4 regions of the Xenorhabdus santafensis genome follow, and region 3 is predicted to be linked to each of the others. Evidence: predicted binding sites of a transcription regulator. Region 3 holds the regulator's gene; each other region holds the start of a gene.
What was found. The regulator Fur, encoded in region 3, represses iron uptake genes when iron is present. The targets are predictions, from matches to a motif close to ATAATAATGAGAACNACTATCAA.
Positions count from the first base shown of each region.

Region 1: the regulator Fur is predicted to act here: its motif matches at 3,078-3,100, upstream of FE392_RS13555 (TonB-dependent siderophore receptor).
Region 2: the regulator Fur is predicted to act here: its motif matches at 3,204-3,226, upstream of sodA (superoxide dismutase [Mn]).
Region 4: the regulator Fur is predicted to act here: its motif matches at 2,409-2,431, upstream of ftnA (non-heme ferritin).

Region 1 covers NZ_VCDN01000050.1:13,869-18,612, forward strand. Annotated here, with positions in the region: gene fhuB (Fe(3+)-hydroxamate ABC transporter permease FhuB) at 1-1,277, opposite strand, end outside; gene fhuD (Fe(3+)-hydroxamate ABC transporter substrate-binding protein FhuD) at 1,274-2,185, opposite strand; gene fhuC (Fe3+-hydroxamate ABC transporter ATP-binding protein FhuC) at 2,185-2,982, opposite strand; gene FE392_RS13555 (TonB-dependent siderophore receptor) at 3,186-4,744, shown strand, end outside.
Region 2 covers NZ_VCDN01000027.1:3,097-7,840, reverse strand. Annotated here, with positions in the region: gene FE392_RS08185 (glycosyltransferase) at 1-1,003, opposite strand, end outside; gene yiiM (6-hydroxyaminopurine reductase) at 1,183-1,854, opposite strand; gene FE392_RS08175 (Exc2 family lipoprotein) at 1,969-2,382, opposite strand; gene sodA (superoxide dismutase [Mn]) at 2,505-3,131, opposite strand; gene acs (acetate--CoA ligase) at 3,504-4,744, shown strand, end outside.
Region 3 covers NZ_VCDN01000078.1:12,315-17,058, forward strand. Annotated here, with positions in the region: gene FE392_RS16720 (beta-N-acetylhexosaminidase) at 1-2,477, shown strand, start outside; gene fur (ferric iron uptake transcriptional regulator) at 2,621-3,067, opposite strand; gene fldA (flavodoxin FldA) at 3,241-3,774, opposite strand; gene ybfE (LexA regulated protein) at 3,949-4,239, opposite strand; gene FE392_RS16740 (TetR/AcrR family transcriptional regulator) at 4,344-4,744, opposite strand, start outside.
Region 4 covers NZ_VCDN01000046.1:58,248-62,991, forward strand. Annotated here, with positions in the region: gene pabB (aminodeoxychorismate synthase component 1) at 1-124, opposite strand, end outside; gene FE392_RS12465 (YoaH family protein) at 302-481, shown strand; gene yebF (protein YebF) at 589-960, shown strand; gene pip (prolyl aminopeptidase) at 1,039-1,992, shown strand; gene FE392_RS12480 (DNA polymerase III subunit theta) at 2,076-2,306, opposite strand; gene ftnA (non-heme ferritin) at 2,635-3,147, shown strand; gene copC (copper homeostasis periplasmic binding protein CopC) at 3,371-3,757, shown strand; gene copD (copper homeostasis membrane protein CopD) at 3,757-4,692, shown strand.

The DNA.
Region 1 (4,744 bases), on a different contig from region 3:
GATGAAATCCCTAAAACTTCAGGGCTGGCCATGGGATTGCCCGTCAGTTTTTGGATCATCGTCCCTGCAACAGCCAACATCATTCCTGCACTCAATGCTGCTATTACACGCGGCCAGCGCCAAGGCAATAATTCAGCGATTTTATCACCCTGTGCCCAATACCAACCTTCAGCCCCACGCCCGAACAGTAATGCTGTTATTGTCATTGCACTCAGCAGCAATATCCCCAATATGATCCAACGCCAAAATGCCCGACGTTCAACGAGAATTTTCTCGAGAGTTGAAAGTGCAGGCCTTTGCCCATTGGTACGCAGACGGGGCAAAAGCCACAACAAGAGAGGGGCTCCGATTAGCGCGACGACCGAACCTGTGGGAATATTGCGCCATACAGTCGCCAGCCACTGTACAACCTGATCAGTAAACCACAATAATAAGGCTCCAATCAGCGGTGACATAAGCACTTGCTGACTCAATTGCCTTGCGCCACAAATACGTGCCAGCAATGGGGCAAATAAACCAATAAAGCCAATCACCCCCACCGCATTGACCATCACAGCACTGAGAACAACAGCCAGTGACAATGCAGCCAACCGGGCACTGTTCAGGCCCAATCCAAGATTTTTCGCCACTCCGTCATCCAATCCAAGCAGCGTTAATGGTCTTAGTAGCAATAAAGTCAGCACCAGTGAAATTGACAATGTCGGAATCAACCACTGTACAATTTGCCAATCGTGCTGGGCCAATGAACCACTCGCCCAGACAAACATGCCTTGTAATTTTTCATAGTTAAACAGTGCCAACAGAGAATTGACGGCACCGCAATATAGCCCCATCACTAAGCCGGCAAGAATCAGCGTTATCGGTGATAAGCGCCGTCCCCACGACAACCCGAATACTACCAATGCAACTACCACCGAACCTGCCAAAGCGGCCAGTTGCATTAACAGGCTATCTGGTGGTACTGCCAGTAGTAATGCCAGTGTCACACCACATTGGGCTCCGGCAGAAACGCCGAGGGTTGCAGGCTCGGCCAGAGGATTGCGCAATACCTGCTGAAATAATAATCCCGCCAATCCCAGCCCTGCCCCAACTAACAGGGAAATGACCAGACGGGGTAATGTGCTGTAATGCATCACAACCTGACGGATATTATCCGCGTCGGGAGAATATAAAGATTGCCACCACTGGAAAACAGGCAATTGATGTTGCAGGTTATAGAATGTCAACATCAGTGATGGAAACAACAATAGTAAAAGTACCGTCCACAAACACTTCATGCCCGCTTCTCCAACGCTGACGTCAATAATTCACTAAAGCGCATGGCTGACAGCGTAGCACCATAAAACCACACGGCAGGTTGAATGCTGATCGGGTAACGTTTTACAAACGGCAGTGCTCTCCATAATGGAGTTTGCTGTACACGAGTGAACAGTGCGTCATTTCCATGACTGAAAAAGATAGCCTTGGCATCTTGAATAGCGGCTAGTTGCTCGATATTCACCACCTGACTTCCCCAAGCATTTGTTTTTCCTTTCCAGGCATTTTGCAAGCCCAGATTATCGAGGACATCCTTGAACAGGCTACCGTCGCCAAAAACCATCGCATGGTCTTTATCCAACAAAGTAAATAATAAAATAGGTACATCATGCCAAATGTGCAGCCGCTGCCGGCATTGTTCCATCTGCCTATGATAGTGTTGCACATGTTGGGCATATTGGTGATGAAGCTCGAGTCGCTCAGCAAGCTGTTGCAATGAATGCCATGCTTCAGCTAATGGAGTTCGGGTTTTGCTTGTGAAACTGAACCCCATTATTGGCGCAATTGTCGTCATTTTCGCCACTGCAGGGCCATAATTTTGTGAGTAAAGGATCAGGGAAGGTGATAATTGCTGCAACAATTCCATATTAGGCTCAGTGCGCGTCCCCAAATCGATTACTTGGGGCGATAATTCAGGCTCCCGTACCCACAAGTTATAATTACGAATATCAGCCACAGCCAACGGCATAATTCCCAGAGCAGTCAGTAGCTCTACTGGCAGCCATTCCAATACAGCAATGCGTTGGCTATCAGGATGGGTAACATACGGGGAAGTCACCGAACGGGCCAGCGATGGCATCCATAACGGAGAAAGGGCCAGCGTTGTAAGTAAACGACGGCGGCCAAAATTAGGGTTAAATTTATTCATCAGTAGACAAAACTTACCGGAGCTCCACCAGCAGGATGAGGCAAAATCCCCATCTCTATTCCATATATTTTTTCTAATACATGCTCTTGCATTATTTCTTGGGGGGTTCCCTGAGCTATCAGTTCTCCGCCCCGTAAAGCCACCAAATGATCACAATAGCGCGCAGCCATATTGATATCATGCAGGACTGCAATCACCGTCAACCCCTTTTCACGGCTCAAGCGTTGGATCAGGGCCAGCACTTCAACTTGATGTGCTATATCCAGTGCTGAAGTAGGTTCATCGAGCAACAGGCAGCGGCTGTTCTGGGCGACGGTCATTGCAAGCCATGCACGTTGGCGTTCCCCGCCCGACAAACTATCAACCAGCCGATTAGCCAAGGAGCTCAAGTCCACCAGCGCTATTGCCTCTTCGACATGACGACGATCCTCAGAGCTAAACCGCCCCAAAGCCCCATGCCAAGGATACCGACCGACAGCAACCAATTCACGCACAGTCATCCCTTCTGCTGGCGGCAATTGCTGTGGCAAATAAGCAACTTCACGTGCAAACGCTTTATTGTTCCACTGTGCTATCGGCTGTTCTGCCAGTTGTATTGTGCCTTCACTTGGCGGCTGATGGCGCCCCAGCATTTTCAATAATGTCGATTTGCCTGAGCCATTATGACCAATTAACCCCGTAACCAGACCTGAAGTGAATGCCAATGAGAGATCACTGAGTAGCCGTCGGCCTGAAACAGCAAAACTAACTCGTTGCAAAACAAAATTAGAAGTTGGGGATGAAATACTTTCAATCAAACCTAATTACCTCTGGATAAAGGTTACGATTACTGCGTTGAATTGTAGACATAATACACAAAATGCTTTACACAACAAAACAAATGAATATCATCTTAATAATTATTATTAATAGCATTTAATTCTTTGTTTTCAGAATGAAATCATTGCAACATTGATAATGATTCTGAAATTAATTCATTTATTCAATACGAAGGCAATCAATGATAAAGCGCAGTTCTTTTTGGATTATTTCGCCCTGTTTGTCTGTTATTTTGGCCCCATCTGTTTCAGCAACAGAATTAAAAAAAGAAAGTGATAAAGAAGATCGCATTGTTGTTTCTTCCAGCCGTACTCACCGCAGCATTCCCCAAATGGCGCAAACAACTTGGGTAATTGAGAAGAGTGATATTGAGCAGCAAATGGATGGGGGCAAAGAATTCAAAGATATTCTGGCCCAATTAATTCCGGGCATGGATGTCAGCAGCCAAGGCCGAACTAATCATGGAATGAATATTCGTGGCCGATCAATTGCTGTCATGATTGATGGCGTGCGTTTAAATTCTTCCCGTTCCGATAGCCGGCAATTAGATTCTATCGACCCATTCAATATTGACCATATTGAAGTCATATCTGGCGCGACGTCGCTTTATGGCGGTGGCAGTACGGGGGGATTAATTAATATTGTCACGAAAAAAGGGCAGCAGGAAAAACAAGTTGATCTGCAATTGGGCGGCAAAAGTGGCTTGATAAGCCGCCAAGATCATGATGAAAAAGTAGCCGCAGCCATTAGTGGCGGTACTGATCATATACATGGTCGCCTTTCCGCCTCTTACCAACGTTACGGTGGCTGGTTTGATGGCAAAAAGAATGAAGTTTTAATCGATAATACTCAAACAGGCCTGCAATATTCCGATCGGCTTGATGTCATGGGAACCGGGCAACTTACCATTGATGAACACCAGCAATTACAGTTAATAACGCAATATTACCGGAGTAAGGCTGACGGCAAGCATGGCATCTATCTCGGTCAAGATTTTGCCGCTGTCACCGGCAAAGCGGCGGCTTATAATGCCAGTGGATTAGATTCAGATCGCATTCCCGGTACTGAACGCCATTTGGTAAGCCTGCAATATTCCAATACCGATTTTTTAGGGCAGGATTTAGTTGCCCAGACTTTTTATCGTGATGAGTCTTTTGCTTTTTATCCATTTCCAACCCTTACAAAGGGTAAAGTCAACAGTATCAGTTCATCAGAGCAAAAAACCCAATTTTACGGTGGAAAATTCACACTCAATAGCCAACCTATTGAAAATTTGTCATTAACATACGGATTTGATGCTGAGCATGAAAAATTCAGTGCAAATCAGCAATTCTTTAATTTAGATACCGCACGAAAATCCGGCGGGATGAAATTAAAAAATAACTATAATGTTGGCCGATATCCGGGGTTCACGATTACCAACTTGGCTCCTTTTTTACAAACGAGCTACGATATCAATTCAATATTTACCATCAACGGCGGCATTCGCTATCAATATACGCAGAACAAAATCGATGATTTTATCGCGTATAAACAGCAGCAGGCGATTGCGGAGAAAGAGGCAAAATCCGCAGATACCATCCCCGGCGGCACAACGAGCTACAATAACTACCTGTTCAATGCGGGAATACTCGCTAACCTAGCTAAAAACCAACAAGTATGGTTTAACTTTTCTCAAGGGTTTGAACTGCCTGACTTAGGCAAATACTACGGTTCGGGTGATTACGGTAAACCAGTGAA
Region 2 (4,744 bases), on a different contig from region 3:
CACGTAAATATTTTTCATATAATTTTGGCCCGGTATTCTCTATAGTAATATCTGAACGAAAATCTGGAATTACTCTTGAAGCAGACCATGTGTCTTTATTTCCATGTGGATATTTGTCATATGGATTATTTGGAAAACCATTTTGATTATTTGATTTATTTTGTATGGGTTTGGAAGGATCAGCTAGATTTATTAATTGAATCTGCTTGCCTGGATTAATAGGATTTGATGGATAATGCGAATTAATATTTCTTGGTTTATTTGATGGCCTTAAAGTTTTATTTAAATCATAATAATTTTTATTTATATTGAATTTTTTTTGAGAAAGTCTTAAAAGAGCCAATATCTTTTTTGATTTAGGTGGGGCTGCAATTATAGCATTTCCACCAAAACTATTATATACCCACGCTTTATTTTCTAGAGCACCCGTTGGTTCTTTACCCGCTGTTATGTCACCAAAAGCAATATCTAAAGGAGCGCAATTATCTTTAAACTTAGCTTTTGTGGTTTTTAATAAATCTGAAATAGGGTCTTTCGAATTCAATTTCAATTCCACATCAACATCTAAATAAATTCCTCCTTCAACATATAAAATGACAAGGCGTGCTATATCACTCGCCAGCGCATAATTCTTATAATATCCATGGATATTACGATAAAATAATGACTCCAAAATTAAAAAATTTATTTCTTGTGGTTCACTAGTTAATGCGGCTCCTATTAATATTAATGGATCTTTATTAAGTAATTCAAATGCATCCTTTATATTCCTAATGAGCACCTCATTAGAACCATACCTAATTTTATCAAATTCACATCCAAATATCTCTCCAAAACTTTTGGTCATAGATCTAAATGTATTCAAAAATAATGAATTATTATTTGTCCACAAATGAACTTCAAAACCAGGATTTGCTAATTTCATTTTTATGATATTTTCCATAAACTTTTCTGGTATATTATTTCCCACCCAGAAATAATGTATTTTTTTTGGAATATTCATAACCCAACCTTTACATTTTAAAATAATTACTAAATTAGATTCATTCTTAATGAATGCGATACGCGAAAGAAACAGGACAAATTCTCTTTCGCATAAATAATAACTAGGTAGCAGGAGTAGCCAGTGAGTTAACTATGCAGTAACTTGAAAGGTAAAAGGTATATCATTTGTGAGCTAAATTATTTCCCAAATAAACGGCGATTGAAGTCCTCAATTCTTCCACCCGATATACGCTTTTGCATCGTTAGATTCCAACTGGCAGATAAACCTGCGGCTCCCATTAAGCGACGATATTGCTCTTCATCAAATGGGCTATGAAAAGCAATGGAAATAGCTTCCTTGACAGAAACGTCACTATTGCGACTTAATAACTTTAGCGGTTCACCAGCGTTGACCAAACCTGGTGAGATAACTCGGTATAACCAGCCACAACGCCCACTGTTTTGCATAATTGCAGCAAAATCACGGACGTTTGTCACAAAGTTGAGTTTATAACATGGAGAACGTGGTTGAGTGACCTGAATCAAGGCTTCACTCCACTGGTATATATCCCCGATATAAACATTCTCTTCTGTCATTCCTTCAGTTGATATGTTTTCACCAAAAAGTGGAGGGGATAATAATTCCGTTGATTCAGGAAATTGCCTTTTCCAAAAATGATAATGTTCCATAGGATAATGGCAAAGTGCACGATCAGGGCCGCCATGAAAACGGCTCTCTGCCTGTTCATCACCTTCCAGGCCAAGAGAGGTCAACTGTAAGAGGCCATTAACCAACAATTTATTAATGGCGCTGGCGCCCCATTTTTCAGAAGAAGTTATTTTGCCTCTATATGCCTGTAGGTAATACATCACTGTTCCCCTCTCAATAGACGAGTACAAATATTACTCTGACAGGATAGAGGCAGCAAGTTTCGCTTTTATTTTATGTTACAGAGGGAGCATTTTCTCTCTGTGCAGGAAATGTTACTCCCGACCTTCATAACCATCCATATAAGAGGCAGATATGGCTTCAGACATAGCCTTGGTCCATTTTGGCGTAACACTCTCATTGTAAACTTTACCCGCAAACGTTGATCGTTTCGGAATAGTATTCAGAAATTCATCACTGGTTAAGTAACGCACGCGTTGTTGTGCATCTTCCTGCGTCATTCCAGAGACCCTGTCTTTTTTGCCCAGTTGCCAGAATTGCTCGAAAAAAGGGATGAGACGTTGGGTGCTATTGTATTTATGCGTATAGAAATTAGGATCAAAATCGTCATAAGAAGCATAAATAAAATTTCTGGCATTACGTTCAGCACTCGTATTTATCTGGGCACATCCGAACATCAGAGAGGATACTATAAGGGTTGTTGCTATCATGATTATATTTTTCTTCATTATATTGTATTGCACCTTTTATTTTGAAAGATAAGAGATGCTAAATAATAAAGAAAATAATGAGAAATAAAAATGCCGATCACGATAATGACCAGCATTTCAGTAACAAGCTGTTAAATTAATTATTTAATTTTTTCTTCATAACGCTTTGTTGCTTCATCCCAATTTACAACATGCCAGAATGCCTTGATGTAGTCAGGACGGCGGTTTTGGTACTTCAGGTAATAAGCATGCTCCCATACATCCAAGCCAACAATTGGATAACCGGAAGCACCCGCAATTTCCTCACCCATTAATGGGCTATCCTGATTCGCAGTTGATACAACAGCAAGCTTCCCATCATCTTTCAGTACCAGCCATGCCCAACCAGAACCAAAACGGGTTGCAGCCGCCTGTTCAAATTTCTCTTTAAAGCTATCAATACTTCCAAAATCACGCTCAATAGCGGCTTTCAAATCGCCCTTTAATTCTGTTCCCAGTTTTAACCCTTTCCAGAACAGGCTGTGGTTTGAATGCCCACCAGCATTATTGCGAACAAAATTACGCTTATCTGCCGGAAGTTTATCAAGCTGCTTAATTAGGGAATCAATATCCAGTTTATTTAATTCAGGAAAAGCTTCCAGAGCCGTATTCGTATTAGTGACATAGGTTTGATGGTGTTTGGTGTGATGTATTTCCATCGTTTGCTTATCGAAATGAGGCTCTAGGGCATCGTACGCATAAGGCAGAGAAGGCAGTGAATAGCTCATGTCATATCTCCAATTGTTTAAAATGTATCAATCTCACCTCGTGTGAGCAGTCCATTTATTATAGTGAACTGAATGATAATGAAAATAATTATCAATTCCCATAGCATTACTATGGATTCCCTTATGCATCTTAAACTCTTACTAAATCAGATATAAAATCCAAACAAAAACAGCTGATTGAGTTTTATAATCCAACATTTAGTTTTTTGTTGTTATTTTATTTCACAAAAACACACCGCATTAAATGATCATGCCATGAAATTCATTCTCTTTATTGCGTGATCTTCCGCGCAAAAAAGAAACAAAAATTCCACTTGCACTTTAGTTAACCTTGTTTTGACATAGTATTAACAATTGCAAGGAGATAAAAATATGACACAAATAATCAAGCATCTGATTCCTGCTGATATCGCAGATACTGCCCTGATAAGCAAACAACAATATCTACAAGATTACCAATGGTCACTACAAGATCCTGACGGTTTCTGGGGTGAAAAAGGTAAGGTTGTAGATTGGATCAAACCCTATACCAGAGTCAAAAATACGTCTTTCGATCCCGGGCACATCAACATCCGCTGGTTTGAAGATGGTACTCTGAATCTAAGTGCCAATTGCCTTGATCGTCATTTAGAAGAGCGTGGCAATCAAACAGCCATTATCTGGGAAGGGGATAATCCAACAGAATCCCGCCATGTTACGTATCGTGAGTTGCACCGTGACGTCTGCCAGTTCGCCAATGTCTTAAAAAATTTGGGGATCAAAAAAGGTGATGTCGTCGCTATCTATATGCCCATGGTGCCAGAAACCGCAGTTGCCATGTTGGCTTGTGCCCGCATCGGAGCTATTCACTCCGTGATTTTTGGTGGCTTCTCACCAGATGCCATTGCTGGCCGGGTTATCGACTCTAATGCCAAACTTATTATTACCGCAGATGAAGGCTTACGCGCAGGCCGTACCATTCCACTGAAAAAAAATGTCGATGAGGCATTAAATAATTCCGCCGCCACCTGCGTTTCTAATGTGGTTGTCTTCAAACGTACAGGTAATACTCCCAATTGGCATGACGGGCGTGATTTATGGTGGCATGAACTGACTGAAAATGTCAGTTCTGATTTCCCCGTTGAAGAGATGAATGCTGAAGATCCGTTGTTCATTCTTTATACTTCAGGCTCAACGGGAAAACCCAAAGGAGTCCTGCATACAACCGGCGGTTATCTGGTCTATGCATCTTTAACGTTCAAATACACGTTTGATTATCATCCTGGGGAGATTTATTGGTGCACGGCTGATGTCGGTTGGGTAACCGGGCATAGCTACCTGTTATACGGGCCACTTTCTTGTGGTGCAACAACGCTGATGTTTGAAGGTGTCCCCAACTATCCTGACGTAAATAGGCTTTGCCAAATTATCGATAAACATCAGGTCAATATTCTTTATACGGCGCCAACGGCCATCAGAGCACTCATGGCTGAAGGCGACAAGGCCATAGAAGGCACACAACGAACCTCCTTGCGTATCATGGGCTCTGTCGGTGAACCCATCAACCCAGAAGCATGGGAATGGTATTACAAAAAAATAGGTAACAGTAAATGCCCGATTGTTGATACTTGGTG
Region 3 (4,744 bases):
TCAACATTACTTTGAGTAATGGCTCCCAAGCGATAAATGCAGCGGATTGGGCTATCTATTTTCACAGCATCCGCCAGATCCTGAAACTCGATAATGATCAATACAAAATCACTCATATCACAGGTGATTTGCATAAATTGGAACCGACAGAGAAATTTAAAGGCATCAAGGCCAATGAACGCATTGTATTGCCTATTATTGGCGAATATTGGCAAATTTTCAGTACAGATTTTATGCCGCGTTGGTACGCCACATCTGGTGATGCGATACCAAAGATACTGAAAAATACTGATACGGAAAATATCAGTGAATTTTTGTCTGATCTGGAAGGCGAGCAGTGGAAACGTACCATTGATGATCACAATGTTCTGATGACACCTGAAAATCGCTTCAAGAAAAATATCCAGATGGCAAAAATTAGCGAGGATAAATTACGTGGGCAGATTATTCCTACGCCGCAAGAATTAACCATCCATTCCCAAGATGTTGATTTATCCCGTGGTGTTAAATTGGAGCTGGGAGGGCTGGACGACCCATCCATTAAAGTTATCAGAGAGCGTTTCAAATCCTACAATATTGCACTGGCTGATAATGGCTATCAAATTGCAACCCAAATCAATGCAAACAAATTTAATAATCATTGGCGGGTGAAAGGTGCATATTCGCTGGAAATCACAACCAAGGGAGCGCAAATCATTGCGTTTGATCAGTCCGGTGTCTTCTATGGCCTGCAATCTTTGCTTTCTTTACTCCCTGCTAATGGCACCCCAAAAATCGCGACATTAATGGCAAAAGACGCACCAAGATTTGAATATCGTGGCGTATTTTTAGATGTTGGCCGTAATTTCCACAGTAAAGAAGCGGTCTTGCGCCTGCTTGATCAAATGTCCAACTATAAGCTGAACAAATTTCACTTCCATTTAAGTGATGATGAAGGCTGGCGCCTGGAGATCCCTGATTTGCCGGAATTGACTGACGTTGGCAGTCAACGTTGCCATGATTTGAGTGAAACTTGGTGCCTGCTGCCGCAATTGGGTTCAGGGCCGGATAACAATAACATGGGCAGCGGTTATTTTAGCCGTCAGGATTATATTGATATTTTGAACTATGCCAAAGCCCGGCAGATAGAAGTTATTCCGGAGATTGACATACCTGCCCATGCCCGTGCCGCAGTGGTATCGATGGAAGCGCGTTATAACAAATTGATGGCTCAGGGAAAGGAGCAGGAAGCTAACGAATACCGCTTGCTTGATCCGACTGACACCTCAAATACGACGTCTGTGCAGTTCTATGATCGCCGAAGCTACCTTAATCCATGCATGGATTCTTCCAAGCGATTTATCGACAAGGTGATCGGTGAAATTTTTTCCATGCACAAAGAAGCCGGATTGCCATTGAATACTTGGCATTTTGGTGGCGATGAAGCAAAAAACATCCGTCTGGGGGCGGGATATCAGGATAAAGATGGGCCAATTGTGCCTCATAAAGGTATTATTGACCAAAAAATTGAAGATAAACCTTGGGCAAAATCTCAGGCTTGTCAAAAGATGATTGCTCAAGGTGTCATCAAAGATGTTGATGAGCTTGCCAGTTATTTTGCCATTGAAGTCAGCAAAATCGTCAGATCGCATGGCATTGATACGATGCAGGCATGGCAGGATGGGTTGAAACACGCCAAATCAGCAAAAGATTTTGCCACCAAGCACGTAGCGGTCAACTTCTGGGACACGCTCTATTGGGGAGGTTATGGCTCGGTAAATGATTGGGCGAATAAAGGTTATCGGGTTGTTGTTTCCAGCCCTGATTATGTTTATCTCGATATGCCGTATGAAGTTAACCCGAAAGAGCGTGGTTATTATTGGGCTACTCGGTTTAATGACGAAGAGAAAGTTTTCAGTTTTGCGCCAAACAACATGCCACAAAATGCGGAAACCTCGGTAGATCGCGATGGTAATCGCTTCAATACTGACAGTAATAAACACTGGCCGGGGGCTTATGGAATGTCGGGGCAATCATGGAGCGAAACAGTAAGAACAGATGAGCAGATGGAATATATGATTTATCCGCGCTTACTGCCGCTGGCGGAGCGGGCATGGCATCGGGCGGGCTGGGAGCTTACATATCAGCAGGGCAGGGAATATAAGGGAGGGATAACGCGTTATGTTGATATCAGCGCACTTCATCACGACTGGCAACGTTTTGCCAACCTGATGGGGCAAAATGAACTGGCAAAATTGGATAAGGCGGGGGTTTCATATCGTCTGCCGGTGCCGGGTGGCAGAATTATTGATGGAATATTTGAAGCCAACATTGCACTGCCGGGAATCGCTATTCAATATTCTCTGGATGATGGTAAAACATGGCAAATTTACAATGATAGGCAAAGACCTTCAGTCAGCGGACAGGTGAAAATCCGTTCTGTCAGCAGCGATGGCAAGCGTTTCAGCCGGATAGATGAAGTCAAATCAGTTAGATGAAGTAAACATCCTGCGCTTTAAGCAACCTGCCGATTAGCTTGGGCTAATCGGCAGTAGCTTATTCAAATTAAATCAAACAGCAAAAACTAACAATTTCAATTAATTCTTTAAATTCAATCAGTTTTTATTGTGCTTGCTTCTTATTAATTCTCATCATGCAGTGCATTATCTTTGCGGCAATCACCAACAGCGCAGTGACCATATAAATAGAGGCTATGGTTTGAAAGCTTAATCCCATAACGTTCAGCGATGTTTTTCTGACGTTCTTCAATAAATTCGTCATTAAATTCAATGACTTTACCACAATCGAGACAAATCAGATGGTCATGGTGATGTTGTTGAGTTAGTTCAAAAACCGATTTACCGCCTTCAAAATTATGGCGTGTGACAATGCCGGCATCATCGAACTGATTCAACACGCGATAGACAGTGGCGAGGCCAATCTCTTCACCGATATCAATCAGTTTTTTGTAGAGATCCTCCGCACTGACATGATGGCATTCTGGGTCCTGTAACACTTCCAGAATCTTCAACCGCGGAAGAGTTACTTTAAGTCCAGCATTTTTCAATGCTTTATTGTTGTCGGTCATGCGGATTCAGTCCTGTAACTTGAGTTAAGTGAACTTGTGATACTTAGAGGTATCGTGAGGGAATCATGATTCTGTTTCACGTTGTTGATTATAGGCATGGATATCCAAAATGAAAACCATGCCAGTTCTGCTATCATGACACATTATGCAAGAAAATATCTTGCGGCGGGAACTTATGCTCCCAGAATTTCTGATAGGCTCATTTCAGTCTTGATTTGTTGAACCCAGACGTCAACGCGCTCATCAGTTAATTCTGGCTGACGATCTTCATCAATGGCCAAACCGATAAAGTGGTTGTCATCAGCCATCCCTTTCGAGGCTTCAAAATGATATCCTTCTGTCGACCAGTGACCCACAATAATAGCACCTTTAGGCTCAATAATATCGCGAATAGTGCCCATGGCATCACAAAAATACTCTGCATAGTCTTCCTGATCACCACAGCCGAACAGGGCAACCAGTTTTCCTTCAAAGTTGATCTCTTCCAGTGTTGGGAAAAAATCATCCCAATCACACTGAGCTTCGCCGTAATACCAAGTTGGGATGCCAAGTAGCAAAATATCAAAGGCTTCTATATCTTCTTTGCTACTTTTGGCAATATCGTGAACTTCAGCAACATCAGCACCGCCCAATTTTTCTTGGATCATTTTAGCGATGTTCTCTGTGTTGCCGGTATCGCTGCCGAAGAATATACCTATTATTGCCATAAAATGGGTTAACCTCTTGTTTTCTATGTGTATTTAATTTGTACACATCGCGCTGAAATCAGCAGGAAAAATGTCAGTTTTTATAAAACCAAAAGCGCTATTTTGACCAAACATCCATGACAAATCTGTCAGATTTGTGTGGTGCGTAGCTTCATTGTTGTTGAGTAAAAGCCGTTAATCGGCAAGGTGGTTTTCTTCTGCCAGTTGGGCTAACAGCATTTGTTCAATCAGCTCGCTGCGGCTGATATTACGCTGTTTCGCCAGATGATTCAGTGCATCAACGGCGTCTTCGTTGAGCTTGAGTTCCACTCGACGCAATCCCTTGACTTTATCTCGTCGCAACTGGTTGCGCTTATTGATCCTAAGCTGTTCATCTCTGGACAGCGGGTTTGTTTTAGGTCGCCCTGGCCTGCGTTCATCTGCGAACAAATCCAGTGTGGTGCGATCAGTTTGTTCTTTTGCCATAAATTCAATTGATAAAGGGCGTGTACCAAAATATAGCGGGCAATAATACCTTAGCTGGGCGCGTGTCGCTACTGGTTGATGGGAGAGATTATCGGAATCGGCAATTACGGTGCCAATGCCTTGCGTACCATGCTGGTCAGAAATTCAAAATTTCCTGCCCATTCATAATCCGATTCCATCCCTTTTCTGCCGATAGTTCCATCAATGGTGGTCATTATCCAAGAGGCGGCCTGTTCCGCATTAATTTGCCGATTAATTTCCCCTGCTTCAATACCTTGGCGAATTAACGAGGCTAAGCGTTCCCTGATTTTTCTATCGTTTTCGATAAAAATCTTATAGACGTTGGGATTGCGGCCAGCTTCAGCAATAATTTCGATACCGAGACGGGCATAGCCGGGTGTATCAGTAAAGCGGAGCAGCTCTGCCATGATTTTTTCTATTGTAGCAATGAATGAGTTTTCATCAGTGCAATCAGACAAAATTTGGTCATAGTCCTGATAATCTT
Region 4 (4,744 bases), on a different contig from region 3:
GCGGGTGTTCGGCTGTTCCTGAGTGTAGCAGCATCGCCCAAGGAGAAGCGGATAATGGGGCGAAATAATTAATCGCAAGGTCAGGAGAATATGGTAGTTGTTTTTTTTGTAATGCAGTATTCATGATGGAATTAGTGTCAGCGTTTGGCAACCTTAGTCAATATTTTTATAGGTCATTAGCACGTAATGAGAAGTCGTGTATTAACCTAGGGAGATTAGCAGAGAATCTCGCTCCTGACTTTAGGTAAAAAAGGCTATAATCTCCGTCTGCTATTAAATTGCTATGTTTGAGGTTATCGCCATGTTTTCAGGTATGCCAGCATTATCCCATAAAGAGCAGCAAGTTGCTGTAGAGAGAATCCATCAACTTATTTCTGAAGGAATGGGAAGTGGAGAGGCCATTGCCATCGTTGCTCAGGAGTTGCGCGAAAAACATAAGGATAATGAGCACATTCATGTTTTATTTGAAGATGATGAATAATAAACGCAACGTATTTTTAACAAAAATCACATAATTACTTTCTATGACATGTTAATTTGTCTCAACTTTTAATCCATAGAGTTTGGATGGTAATAGGAGGTAACTGTATGAAGGTGGCTCAATTTATTCATCGAATTGGTTTGGTAGGCGCAGGGATTCTGTTTTCTGTCTCATTTACTGCGGCAGCCGCCGAAAATGAAAGAGTGGCAAAGTTTGTTTCTTGTGGAAATTTGACTAAAGAGCAAGTTGCCGCACAGGTTAAGCAAGACTTTTTACAAAATCGCATAACTCATTGGAATACTGACAGAAAGCAATTAGGTACCTCAAAACCAATTGCATGGGTAAATGTCAACGATATTACTGGTGATGAAAACGCATTGCAGATCCCACTTATCGTCCGGGGTTCCAAAAAAGACAAAAGTTATAGTGTTAAGGTCGATTGTAAAAAAGAAACAATTAGTTATAGTGAAGTGAAGTAAATAGCTTGTCATACTATTTTTAAATATGAGCGGGATACTGGAATGTATCCCGTCTTGTTTAAACAGTGAGAGGGCTTTATGACGGAACTACGGAAACTATATCCCGCTTATGGCGCGTATCGAACAGGGTATTTAGATACAGGAGATGGACACCAGATTTATTGGGAATTGTGTGGTAATCCGAAAGGCAAGCCCGCAGTATTTCTCCACGGAGGCCCCGGTGGCGGTATTTCAAGTTATCATCGGCAATTATTCGATCCTGAACATTATCACATTATGTTGTTTGATCAGCGGGGCTGTGGCCGTTCTAAGCCTCACGCCAGTCTGGATAACAACACAACCTGGCATTTAGTCGATGACATTGAACGGTTGCGGAACTTGATGGGGGTTGAGAAGTGGCTGGTTTTTGGTGGTTCGTGGGGCTCTACGCTGTCCTTGGCTTATGCTGAAAAACATCCAGAACGTGTTTCAGAATTAGTGCTGAGGGGCATTTTTCTATTCCGTCCACAAGAGTTGCATTGGTATTTTCAGGAAGGGGCATCCCGTTTTTTCCCTGAAAAATGGGAGCGTACACTATCCATCTTAACCGAAGAAGAACGCACAGATGTGATAGCGTCTTACCATAAGAAGCTGACAAGTGATGATATGCAGGTACAGTTGGAAGCGGCGCGTTTATGGAGCCTCTGGGAAGGCGAAACGGTAACGTTGCTGCCTTCTGAACATGCCGACTCATTTACAGAAGATATGTTTGCTTTGGCATTTGCACGCATTGAAAATCATTATTTTATTAATAACGGTTTCATGGATGAAAACCAACAATTGTTGGACAATATTGAGGTCATCCGCCATATCCCCACCATAATTATACATGGGCGCTATGATATGGCGTGTCAGGTACAAAATGCATGGGAACTTGCAAAAGCATTGCCGGAAGCTGAATTGCACATTGTTGAAGGTGCAGGCCATTCATCTGACGAAGCTGGCATTTTGCATCAGTTAATTAAGGCAACGGATAAATTTATTGGTAAATAGTTGAGATAACCACCCAATTTGCGGTGGTTATTTTTCATTTCATGCCATTTTAAACCCGTCGTAATCTTCTATTTGCATACTTCTTAGCGACTTCTTGGCTCATAAGGCAAACGTGACATTAACCTCGATTGTTGACGGTAGTAATGCAAGCGCTGCTGGAAGTACTCTCTCAGATGCGGTAATTGCGATTTCTCAACAGCATCGGGAATAACTGGCATGTTATAGCGTTCTTTAAAAGCAACGCCGGACGCTGCTAAATCAACATTGATTTTATCCATTTCATCTTTAGGTAATTCGGCTAAGTTATATCCCATGGTAATTCTCTTTGCAAACTGATCTCTTGACAGTGAAAACTAATCAACTATCTTTTTTTTAGCAAGTAGTTTAAAGCGTTTTAAAAGAAATGATGAAAATAAATAATATCCATTCTCATTTTTATTAAAGAATTTATTTTTTAAGTAGAAACTTAATTAAATAAAATTGATTCTTATTTCGTTATATTTAATGATATTTATTCTTATTTGATATGGTCTTAATATATTGATTTTAAATAAATTATTTTATTTAATTTTATTTTTGTCTTATGGGTTTTTAATTGGCATAATATCTAAAACCTTAATGAATTATCGGGAGGAACGGCTAATGTTAAAACAAGAAATGATTAAAAAATTAAATGAGCAATTGAATCTGGAATTCTACTCTGCGAATTTATATCTGCAAATGAGTGCATGGTGCAGTGACAAAGGGTATGAAGGTGCAGCAGCTTTTTTAAAAGCGCATTCTCAAGAAGAAATGCAGCACATGCATCGCTTATTTGATTATTTGGGTGACACTGGCTCAATGCCTATACTGGGTGCAATTCAAGCTCCTCCTGTTGAATTCAATTCTATTGCTGATGTGTTCAATCAAACTTATGAACATGAAAAATTGATCACAGAAGAGATCAATAAGCTGGCTCATGTTGCAATGATGACGCAGGATTACTCTACGTTTAATTTCTTGCAATGGTATGTTGCTGAGCAGCACGAAGAAGAAAAATTGTTTAAATCCATTCTGGATAAACTGGATATGGTGGGCGAAAGCGGTAAGGCTCTCTTCTTGCTTGATAAAGATTTGAAAAATTTATCTACAGCACCTACATATGCCGGACAATGATAAAAAATTAAGCTAATTTGAACGGTTTCTCAGCGTAATTCTTGTTTTTTCGCTCATTGTTGAAGCAAGAATTACGGTTCTTTTCATTTTCCCCCTCATTTTTGCGTAGTGCTTCACAGGTCAAGACATTGTCCATCAATGAACGCAGATTAAACTGATTTTTTGATATAGAATCCCTGCTTAAGTGTAAGAAATACATCTACATATTAAAGGGTTATCTATTATGTCTATTCTCAACATCCGTTCATCTTGGGCCAAATTGTCCGCTTTGGTGGTTTTGTTTGTCGGCATGTCTTGTCAGCAAGCTCTGGCTCATGCTCATTTGAAAGATCAAACTCCGGCGGAAAACACGACGGTTGAAGCTGCTCCACAAGCTATAACTCTGAGCTTTTCAGAGCGCATTGAGCTGGGATTCAGCAAGGTAAAATTGATTGGCCCAGAAAAAGCAGTGGTTAAAACAGGTAAATTGGAACTGGATCCGGAAACCAAAACCAAATTAATTCTGCCAGTTGAAGGTAAACTTACTGCGGGTGAATATAGCGTCGATTGGAGTGTGCTCTCAGTCGATGGTCATAAAACAAAAGGTGTTTATAGCTTTATTGTAAAATAATGATCTCTCTAGAGGCGTTATACGTATTTTGCCGTTTTTCTCATTTTATTGTTGCTATGCTGATGTTTGGCCTCAGCTTATTTAGTGTCATGCTAGTTTCAGGCCCTTTTGCGACTTTGATGAGAGAACGGCTAAAAACTGGAATTTTGATCAGCACGGTATTGGCTCTGATAACCTCAGTGGTGTGGTTTGTTACCCAAGCTGGGTTAATGGGGGATGGCTGGCATGATGTTTATATGCCGGAAATCTGGTTAGCCGTGTTGAGCACCTCGTTCGGAAAAGTTTGGCAATGGCAATTGTTGGTTGCAATACTTGCTGTTGGCGGATTGTATCTTTCCAATGCAAACCTCAGGAATATCCTATTACTGGGTTGTTCGGCCATTTTATTGTCCAGCCATGCATTTATTGGTCATGCAGCCATGTATGAGGGCAACATAGGGCTATTACTTCAAGCAAGTCAGGTGATTCATTTATTGAGTGCAGGGTATTGGTTTGGTGGGTTATGGCCGTTTTTGTTGTGCCTGCAATTCTTGCGTTTGAAAAAGATACCAACTGAAGTTGCTTGCAATACAGTCGATCAAAATACAGTTGACCTATACTCAGACAGCATCTCAGCGATGAAAAAATTTTCCCTTTACGGCCATTTTGCTGTTTTTTTGGTGATAGCAACAGGCATTATGAGCAGTGTCATCTTAATTCCGGGTTGGCCTACATTCAGTCGTTCCTTGTCTGAGTATCAATCAATGCTATGGCTTAAGATAGTTTTAGTCGCGGGTATGGTACTTTTGGCATTGATTAATCGTTACATCCTAGTCCCTAAGCTCAGGCAGAAAGGAAGCTATCAATTGTTAATAATCAACAGTTGGCTGGAGATCCTCTTAGGAACATGTGCATTATTATGTGTAGCGATTTTTGCTATGCAACCTCCTGCATGATCCCTGTATGATTAGCATGAACCTGACTATTTATCCTAATGGGTATCAAATC